Regions from separate parts of the Micromonospora sp. CA-246542 genome, predicted to be linked through region 3. Evidence: riboswitches for the same ligand, from Rfam matches in the RefSeq annotation. Region 3 holds a riboswitch; each other region holds the start of a gene.

Region 1 (2,190 bases), 2.3 Mb from region 3:
GGCGGCCTCGGTGCGGCTGGTGAACCAGCCCACCGGGCGGGCGGCGAGGTCCGCAGCGCGGGCCAGCTCGGCCGGCGCCCAGACGGCCTTGATGCCCAAGCCCACCACCGCGTCCACCGGCAGGCCGGCGGCGCGGGCCGCCAGCGCCAGGCCGACCACGCCACCGAGCGAGTGCCCGAGCACGACGATACGGTCGTCGGAGGCCAGGCCCTGGGCGACCCGCTGGGCGAAACCCTCGAAGGAGTACGACGACAGCGGCGCCGACCAACCGTGACCGGCGAGATCGGGCGCCAGCCATCGGCCGGGCCAGTGGTGCTCCAGGAGTGGCGCCCAGGGCAGCCACACGTCACCCGTCGCCCCCATGCCGTGCAGCAGCAACAGGATCGGCTCACGGTCGGCTTGACCACCCGATTCATCCACCACGGCCGCAGTCTCCCACGGTTCGCGGCCCGGTACGAGAGCCGTTCACCCGCGTCGCGCCCCGACCCGGGAACGCCGCGGGCGCCGGCCCCTCGTGGGAGACGGCGCCCGCGGCGTCGTGGGGTGTCGCGCGTTGGTCAGGCGGAGTAACCCCGGGTGGCGATCCAGTTCGCCAGGTCGATCGTGGTGATCCAGTAGGCCGGGTCGGCGGCGTTCGCCGAGTCGGCGATCCGCACGGTACGGCCGTTGTCCTTGTAGCCGACGACGGCGATGTAGTGCCCACCGCCGTAGGAGTGGTAGCCGCCCTCGGTGTCGATGGCGTCGCCGGCGACGTTGGCCACCACGCCCCGGCCATCGGTGATGGCCTTGACGACGTCGGCCTGAAGACGGTCCATCTGGGCCGGGCTGGGCGTGCCCGCGAACATGCGGGTGCGGTACGGGGAGCCCTTCACCTCGGCGTTGAGCACCCGGGTGGTGTCCTCGGCCGAGTTGGTGCCCATCTCGGTGGTGCCCAGCTCGGCGCCGAGCTCCTCCTGGGTGCGGTCGATGCCGCTGGCGCTGAGCGCGTTGCGGGTGGCCGCCGGGCCGCAGTTGTAGTAGGTGTTCTGCGCCTCGTAGTCGTAGTCGAGCACCTTCTTCGCGGGCGGCTTCGGCGGCGTCGGCTTCCGGGTGACGTCCGGGTTGCTCGTGGCCTTCGCGACGGGGGACGCGGCGCTGGTGGCCGGGGCGGCGGTGCTCGGTGCGACGCTCGCCGACGGGGCCGCGGACCGGAGTTCGCCACGGGAGGCGACGGTGTCACTGCGCATCTCGGCGACCGTGGTCGGGGTGCGCGAGCCGGCCGGGGCGTCGTCGGCGCCGGCGACCAGGGCGCCGGCGGTGGTGGCGATCGCGAGGGCCGCGGCGGAGGCGGCGACGATCTGGTACGGGCGCTCGGTCGCGAGGCGACGGAGCTGGCGCTTCAGGGTGTGCTTCACGAGGTCCTCCACGGTTCACAGGGAGAGCGGCACACCGGGGCCCGACCGGCATCCGGGCAGGCGTCAGCGCGCGGGCGGTGGCCCGCGGATGATGAGCCGCTCAGGGGAACGCCCGGCGCGCCGGGCGGGAAGTGCGGTGACCCGGGGGGTCAGCTCACCGTCACGAGGCGGATGAGCGGGGACACCGCGTCGCCGTGGAGGCGGAGGAACAACAAGGGGGTCGAGGGGTGCTGCACGAGGATGGAACTCCTTCCGTCACCGCCTACCGGGTTAGCTGACGGATTCGGGCGGGAAGATCGCCCTACCGCGGGCCGTGGCTCGCGGATTCACCCCGGACTTACTGTGGGTCCCCGGTTCGTTGATCACGATTGAGCGGGTCGGCACGGCGTCGCCTCCTGCGATCGGTAACCGCACCGGACGGGACGACAGTACTGGCCGGTGCGCACTCTGCCAAGCCGCGCCCACCTGCGTAAACATCGATTGGCCCAGCAATTTCTGCACGTTTTGCCGCTGACGTGACTCGATGGGACAACGGGTTCCGCCGGCACCCGTGGGCGACAACCGGACAGGTGGCCGACAACGCGGCCACAATCGCGGGCGCAATGGCCGCCGATGATGCCCGCCGCCCGATTTCCGCTGCCGGTGACCCGCCTCACATAACAGATCGGGCTCAACCGGCCCGGGCCGGACGCCAGCGTGCCACGAGGGCCGTACGCGACGGCCGCGTCGCGGTGCGCCGGGAGAACGCCGGGCTCGGCCGCGACCGGACCGCCGCCACGTACGCCTCCTCGGCGAG
Region 2 (2,190 bases), 510 kb from region 3:
CGTCGTTGTGCCACGGGCTGAAGCCGCTCTTCTGCAACGACCAGTCACAGGCGCGGCCCTTCGGGTGCTCGTACGGTCCGCCGTTGCGGTGGCAGCCCACGAACCGGTTGAATCCGGCCCGCTTGACCTCCTTGTACGCGTGCAGCGTGCGCGGCGTGACGCAGCCGGAGGTGGTCGGGTCCTTCTCGCTGCACGACTGCGCCTTCCAGTCGCCGTCGGCGGTGCGACCCGGGCCGATCCGGGCGACCGGAGAGGTGGCGTCCACCAGGCCGCCGGTGAAGCCCTTGCCGCCGACCAGCGCGAGCGCCTTGTCCGCGTCGCGCTTGTCCTTCGCCATCAGCGCGGTCTGCTTCTGCTGCTCCCGTACCTCCGCGTCGAGCAACAGCTTGGCCTGCTCGGCGCGGGACTTCACGGCGTTGACCTCGGCGAGCTTCTTCTCGTTGACCATGTTCATCTCGTCGAGCGCCGCGGCCCGCTGGACGAACGAGTCCGGGGCGTCGGCCTCCAGCAGCATCGCGATCGCGCCGACCCGTCCGGTCCGGTACGACTGAGCGGCGATCTGCGCGACCTGCGGGGCCAGCGCGGCCAGGTCGGCCTTCGCCCGGTCGACCTCGGCCGCCAGTTCGAGCTGCCGCTTCTTGGACTTGTCCAGTTTGGACTTGGCCGCCACGTAGTCCCGGTTGGTCTGCTCGATGACGTCGGTGAGCAGCTTGGGCTCGTCGCCGTCCTCCTCGTGCCCGGACGGTGTGGGGGTCGTCGGGGCGGCGTGGGCCGGGAGGGGCCCGGCGAGCACGGTCAGCGCAGCGAACACGGCCACCACGGGTGTCAACCAGCGGCGTAGGGGTGCCGTCACAATCTTCCCTTCCGTCGACCGCCGACCGGGTTAGCTGACGGGTTCGGGGCGGAAGTGGCCCCTACCGCTGTCGCGGATTCACCCCAGGTGCCTGGGTCCCCGGCTCGCCGGTTGGCGATTGGGCGGTGGCACCGCAGGCGCCGCTGCGCGCCTTCGTCGGTGACCGGCAGCGAGGTTACCCGAGAGTCCACCGCCTGAGCTACGTCCTGATGCCGACTAAAAGCGTCATTTCGCCATGGCGTTGAGTGACCAGTGACGCGGTTCTCAGGGCGGGTGCCCGATCCGGTCACGCTGAGGAGTGTCACCATGCCGTATCCGTGCTCCTGTTCGGCTCTGGCCACCCGGTGGTGGCGGTGGATGGGGGTGCGTTCCGCTGTGGATCGGGCCGGTCGGCCCTCCCCGCCGGCGGGGAACTGAGAGCGGCGAGCGCCTCCGCGCGGTCCGCGCGGGGGCGCGGTGGCGGGGGTCCGCGCCGGGCGTGGCCGTCGACCCGGCCGCGGTCACCACGGCGGCCAGCCCGGTGGTGAGGGGTACGGCGGCGATCAGGCCGAGCGTGGCGACCGCGCTGCGGACGATCTCCTGGGCGAGGAACTCGCTGGTCAGGATCTGCCCGATGGGGCGCGAATCGGCGGTGAGCAGGAGCAGCAGCGGCAGTGACGCGCCCGCGTACGCCAGGACGATGGTGTTGACCGTGGAGGCGATGTGGGCCCGGCCGACCCGGGTGGCGGCCCGGTAGAGCTGTCGTCGACTCAGCCCGGGGTTGGCGTTCGCCAGCTCGGTGACGGTGGCGGCCTGGGTGACGGTCACGTCGTCGAGTACCCCGAGTGAGCCGATGATGATCCCGGCGAGCAGCAGGCCGCGCAGGTCCACATCCGCCTGGAACATCGAGAGCGTGGTGGCGTCCTCGCTGCCGAAGCCGGTGAGCTGGGTGGCGGCCGTGGCGATGGTCGCGAGGACACCGGTGAGCACCAGACTGCCCAGGGTGCCGAGGACCGCGACGGAGGTCTGCGCGGTCACTCCGTGTGTCAGGTAGAGCACCACGAACATGATCAGGGCCGCGCCGACCACCGCCACCAGCAGCGGTGACCGGCCCGCGCCGATGGCCGGTAACACGAAGGTGAGCAGGATGGCGAAGCTGGCGGCCAGGCCGGCGAGCGCGGCCAGGCCCCGCCACCGGCCGAACGCGACGATGGCGGCGGCGAAGACCACCACGAGCCACACCAGCGGCGTCCCGCGTTGGTGCTCGGCGATGTTCCAGGTGCTGATGGTGGGATCGGTCGGATCGGTCAGCTCGACCAGGACGACGTCGTCGCCCACCTCGACCCGAGGCGCTCCGG
Region 3 (2,190 bases):
GGCCCGCCGCGAGCGGATCGCGACGGGCCTGACTGCGTCCCGCTTCGGTCAGCCGGGGCGGCCGTAGCTGTGGATGGGCCCGTCGTCGACCTTCTTCATCTTGACGGGCACACCGGCCTGGGAGGCGTGCACCACCCAGCCGTTGCCGACGTACATCCCGACGTGGTGGATGTCGCTGTAGTAGAAGACCAGGTCACCGGGGCGCAGGTCGCCCTTGCTGACGTTCTTGGTCACCCGGCTCTGCGCGGCGGCGTTGTGCGGCAGCGACACACCGGCCTTCGCCCAGGCGGCCAGCATCAGCCCGGAGCAGTCGTACGAGTTCGGCCCCTCGGCGCCCCACACGTACGGCTTGCCGATCTGGGCGCAGGCGAACTTGACCGCGATACCGGCACCGCCACCCGGGTAGCTGGCCGGGCAGGGCGCGGGACGCAGCGGACCGCCGCCGCCGCTGCCGTACACCTTGAGGCGCAGCTTCTGCAGCCGGTCGATCTCCTCGTTGATCTGCTTCTTCTTTGCCGCCAACTGGGCCTCGGTGCGGGTCAGCTGGACCACCATCTCGTCCAGCGGCGCCTTCTGCCGGGCCAGTTCGTTGCGCAGGTCGGCGACCTGGCGGACGTCCTCCTGCTGGTTGTGGGCGAAGCGGTCGAGCATTTCGAGCTGACCGACCATCTCGCTGGGCGACCGGCTGCCGAGCATCGTGTTGACGGTCGACAGGTTCTCACCCATGTACGCGCGGACGGCCAGCGCGCTGACCTTGTCCATCGCGGCGTCGACCTGGCGCTCCAGCGGCGCGATGCGGGCGGCGAGCGCGTCGGCCTGCTTGCGCTTGAGGGCCAGGTCGGCACGGGTGGCGTTGTGCCGCTCGATGATCGGTTCGAGCTTGTTCCAGTCGTCGTCGATCTGGCGTTCGATCTCGGCGACGGACGGATCGGCGTGGGCCACCGTGGCGCTGCCGGTCAGGACGACGGCGACGCCGACCAGGGCGGCGAGAACGGTGGTGAAGCGGGACCAGCGTGGACGCGGCACGGTCGACGGCGGGTCGGCCGGAGCCGACCGTCCGAACGACGGCCGCGGGGCTTGGAGGGCCACCGGGTTCCGTACTCCTTCTTCCTGACCGCCTACCGGGTTAGCTGACGGGTTCGGGCGGGAAGTGGGCGCCCTACCGCAGGAACTGCGGATTCACCCCGAGGAACCTGGGTCCCCGGCTCGCTCGCGAGCGACTCGGCGGTGTCGGTCCGTTACCGCCCGGGGTGGGCAGACCTGCTACCGGGCCGACGAATGACCAGAGTAGAGACGGCCGTTACCGATCCGCAACCCGTGCGGCCGTGACACTCCGTACTGATTGCAGCGGGCCATCGAACCGATGTGAAGATTTCTTACCGCACGTTTCGAAACATGGAAAGGTATTGACGCGGACTCCCGGGCAGGGCGAAGGTGACCGCAACCGACACCAGTTCACATGTAGGGGGTTCGATGAAACGTCCGACCCTGCTCGCCGTCGCGCTCGTCACCGCCACGGCGGCCGTACCGTTGCCCGCCGGCCCGGCCACCGCGGCCCCCGCCGCCGACCGCCAGCAGCAGTACGCCGCCGCAGCGACCGAGTACGGCGTGCCCATCGACGTACTGCTCGGCGTCTCCTACCTGGAGTCCCGCTGGGACAGCAACGCCGGCACGCCGAGCACCAGCGGCGGCTACGGCCCGATGCACCTGACCGATGCCCGGCACGTGGCCGCCCTACCCGGGCGCGGTCACCACGACGCCCCGGGAGAGGATCCGCGCGGCGACGAGTCCCGTCGTGCTCTCGCACCGGCGCCCGCCGCCGGGGACGCGCCGCCCAGCGCCGCGCTGCAGACCGTGGACGCCGCCGCCGCGCTCACCGGCGCCACCACCGAGGCGCTGCGTACCGACCCGACGACGAACCTCCGGGGTGGGGCGGCGCTGCTGGCCGCGTACCAACGGGAGGTCGGCGCCCCGGTCGGAGTCGGCACCGACCCGGCCACCTGGTACGGCGCGGTGGCCCGCTATGCCGGCGCGGACAGCGCCGATGCCGCGGCAGCCTTCGCCGACGAGGTCTTCACCACGATCGGCGCCGGCGAGACGCGGGTGACCGACGACGGCCAGCGGGTCACGCTGCCGGCCCGGGCGGTACGACCCGAGCGGGCCTGGCTGGACCGACTGGGACTGCGCCGG
Region 4 (2,190 bases), 3.0 Mb from region 3:
GGCCCATGTCCGACGAGACCAGCAACCGACCGAGCCGTAGCGCCGAACGCCCGGACGACGTGACCGACCCGCTGCTCTGGCAGCTCGCGGTCGACGTGCTCGAGGCCCACGAGGCCGACGACGAGGGTCACTGCCGCAACCTCCAGTGCGCCGGCCAGTCCTGGCCGTGTGCGGCGCGTACGACCGCCGAGCAGTCGTTGCGACTTGCCCGCAGCACCTCCGACTCGGTCGAGACGGCCATCGACGGTGGCGGGCGCGGCACCGGCTGGCCGGCCGAGCCCGCCGCGCCGGCGCAGCGCTGGGGCTGGAACGGCGACGTGATGGCCCGCCGCGAGGCGAGGTCGGCCGCCTCGGCGGCGTGACCCGTCCCGCGAGGACAGCGCCAGACGAACGAACGCTCGGCCGGTGACCCGGCCGAGCGTTCGCCTGTGGGTACGTCAGAGAGCGAGCCGCTGCCCCGGGAAGATTAGGCCCGGGTCCGCGCCGATCAGCTGACGGTTGCGCTCGTACAGGGCCTGCCAGCCGCCGCTGCGGGGGTGCCGCTCGGCGATCTCCGACAGGGTGTCCCCCGGCGCGACCACGTACGTGTCGCCGCTGGCCGCCGGGGCGGTCCGCTCGTGACCACGGGTGGCCGGCTGGTCGCCGCGGGACGGCCGCTCCTTGCCGGAGGTGGACGTCGACGACTTGGAGGTCGACTTCGTCGGGGACTTCGCGGTGGACTTCGTCGAGGTACCGCCGGACGAGCCGCCCTTGCGGCCGCAGGTCGGCCACGCGCCGATGCCCTGCCCGTCGAGCACCTTCTCGGCGATCGCGATCTGCTCGCCACGGCTGGCCAGGTCGGCGCGGGCGGCGTACTTCGTGCCGCCGTAGCCGGCCCAGGTGCCCTGGGAGAACTGCAACCCGCCGTAGTAGCCGTTCCCGGTATTGATTTTCCAGTTGCCGCCGGACTCGCACTGGGCGATCGCGTCCCAGTTGACACCGGCCTGGGCCGGGGCCGCCGGGCCGAAGAGGGCGACGGCGCCGGTGACCGCGCCGACGGCCAGGGTACCGACGGCGACGCGGCGGGTGGTGACCCGTCGATGACGGGGGGTGTACGTAGACGTCATGGATCGTTCCTCCACGCCGGCGAGGTGAGCTGTCGGGTTCGGGCCGAGGAGCCCGGCCGCGCGCTGGCGGCTTCACCCCGAGGTGACATGCACCGAGGAACGTTGGGTCCCCCGCTCCTGCCCGGGTTCTGTTTCCGACGACCGGGGGCAGGATTTGGCGTTGCCGGTCGCGGCGTCCACGGTGGTGGACCCGACCGACGGTAGGCACGGTGGGTGACGGTCGCCCAACGCTTGTGAAGTTGTTCACCGGCTCACGCGGGGCGCTCCGGCCAGCGGTTGCGGACGACCTGCACCTGTGCAGCGGCCATCATGGACCGTTTCCGATCAGGGTCTGCTGCCACGGTGAATTGACGTTCGGACAGGAAACCGTAGACAGGCGGTCGCGATGCTCTGGAGCACACCGGGTCCGTCCCGGAAACGACACCCCAGGAGGAGATCATGCCGCTCCAGCAGCGTCGCAACGGCCGTCGCCGCGCCGCGTTCACCCTCGTAGCCCTACTGGCCGGCACCGGCCTGACCCTGGCCGCGCCGACCGCCGCACAGGCGTCCAGCCCGTGCACCAGCCTGACCTTCTACCGGGTCGGCGGCTACCCGGGTGGCGCGGACATGCACGTGCCCACCGTCGGCTGGCAGACCGGAAACAAGCACTGCTACCTCACCTACGGCCACTCGGGCTCCGCGGTGCTGGTGCTCCAGGAGGCGCTGAACAACTGCTACGCGCGGTCGCTCACCCTCGACGGCAACTACGGTCCGAAGACCCGGGACGCCGTCCGGTACGCCCAGCACAAGATCAATGAGGACATCGTGTACGCGAACATCGCCGAGGACGGCGAGTACGGCCCGCAGACCCGCGCGTACATGGGGTTCGCGATCTTCGGGGTCAACGGTGGACCGGTCATTCCCAACGTCTGCTACTACCCGGGCTGACCGCCGTACAGCGCCGGCCGGAGTCCCCGTGGACTCCGGCCGGCGCCGTGGCGGCCCCTCCCCGGTGCGGCGTCGCCGGCTGCCCCCCTGCCCGGCGACGCTCGCGGATCAGCAGACCCGGACCGCCTCGATCCGCTGGTTCCAGGTCCCCCCGATC

Evidence for each region. Region 3 has a riboswitch for cyclic di-AMP ahead of ACQP0N_RS00445 (NlpC/P60 family protein). Riboswitches for the same ligand answer to the same signal wherever they lie in the genome.
Region 1: linked by a shared signal. The riboswitch ahead of ACQP0N_RS11015 (C39 family peptidase) and the one ahead of ACQP0N_RS00445 (NlpC/P60 family protein) in region 3 are both predicted to bind cyclic di-AMP.
Region 2: linked by a shared signal. The riboswitch ahead of ACQP0N_RS02920 (coiled-coil domain-containing protein) and the one ahead of ACQP0N_RS00445 (NlpC/P60 family protein) in region 3 are both predicted to bind cyclic di-AMP.
Region 4: linked by a shared signal. The riboswitch ahead of ACQP0N_RS14295 (transglycosylase family protein) and the one ahead of ACQP0N_RS00445 (NlpC/P60 family protein) in region 3 are both predicted to bind cyclic di-AMP.

The regions. Positions count from the first base shown of each region.
Region 1 covers NZ_CP192040.1:2,349,430-2,351,619, reverse strand. Annotated here, with positions in the region: gene ACQP0N_RS11020 (alpha/beta fold hydrolase) at 1-423, opposite strand, end outside; gene ACQP0N_RS11015 (C39 family peptidase) at 558-1,406, opposite strand; cyclic di-AMP (ydaO/yuaA leader) riboswitch at 1,639-1,779, opposite strand; gene ACQP0N_RS11010 (hypothetical protein) at 2,065-2,190, opposite strand, start outside.
Region 2 covers NZ_CP192040.1:600,413-602,602, forward strand. Annotated here, with positions in the region: gene ACQP0N_RS02920 (coiled-coil domain-containing protein) at 1-853, opposite strand, end outside; cyclic di-AMP (ydaO/yuaA leader) riboswitch at 858-988, opposite strand; partial or broken gene ACQP0N_RS02925 (YibE/F family protein) at 1,155-2,190, opposite strand, start outside.
Region 3 covers NZ_CP192040.1:90,787-92,976, reverse strand. Annotated here, with positions in the region: gene ACQP0N_RS00445 (NlpC/P60 family protein) at 49-1,089, opposite strand; cyclic di-AMP (ydaO/yuaA leader) riboswitch at 1,102-1,237, opposite strand; gene ACQP0N_RS00440 (N-acetylmuramoyl-L-alanine amidase) at 1,474-2,190, shown strand, end outside.
Region 4 covers NZ_CP192040.1:3,063,751-3,065,940, reverse strand. Annotated here, with positions in the region: gene ACQP0N_RS14300 (hypothetical protein) at 6-362, shown strand; gene ACQP0N_RS14295 (transglycosylase family protein) at 438-1,106, opposite strand; cyclic di-AMP (ydaO/yuaA leader) riboswitch at 1,106-1,274, opposite strand; gene ACQP0N_RS14290 (peptidoglycan-binding domain-containing protein) at 1,545-2,033, shown strand; gene ACQP0N_RS14285 (peptidase inhibitor family I36 protein) at 2,142-2,190, opposite strand, start outside.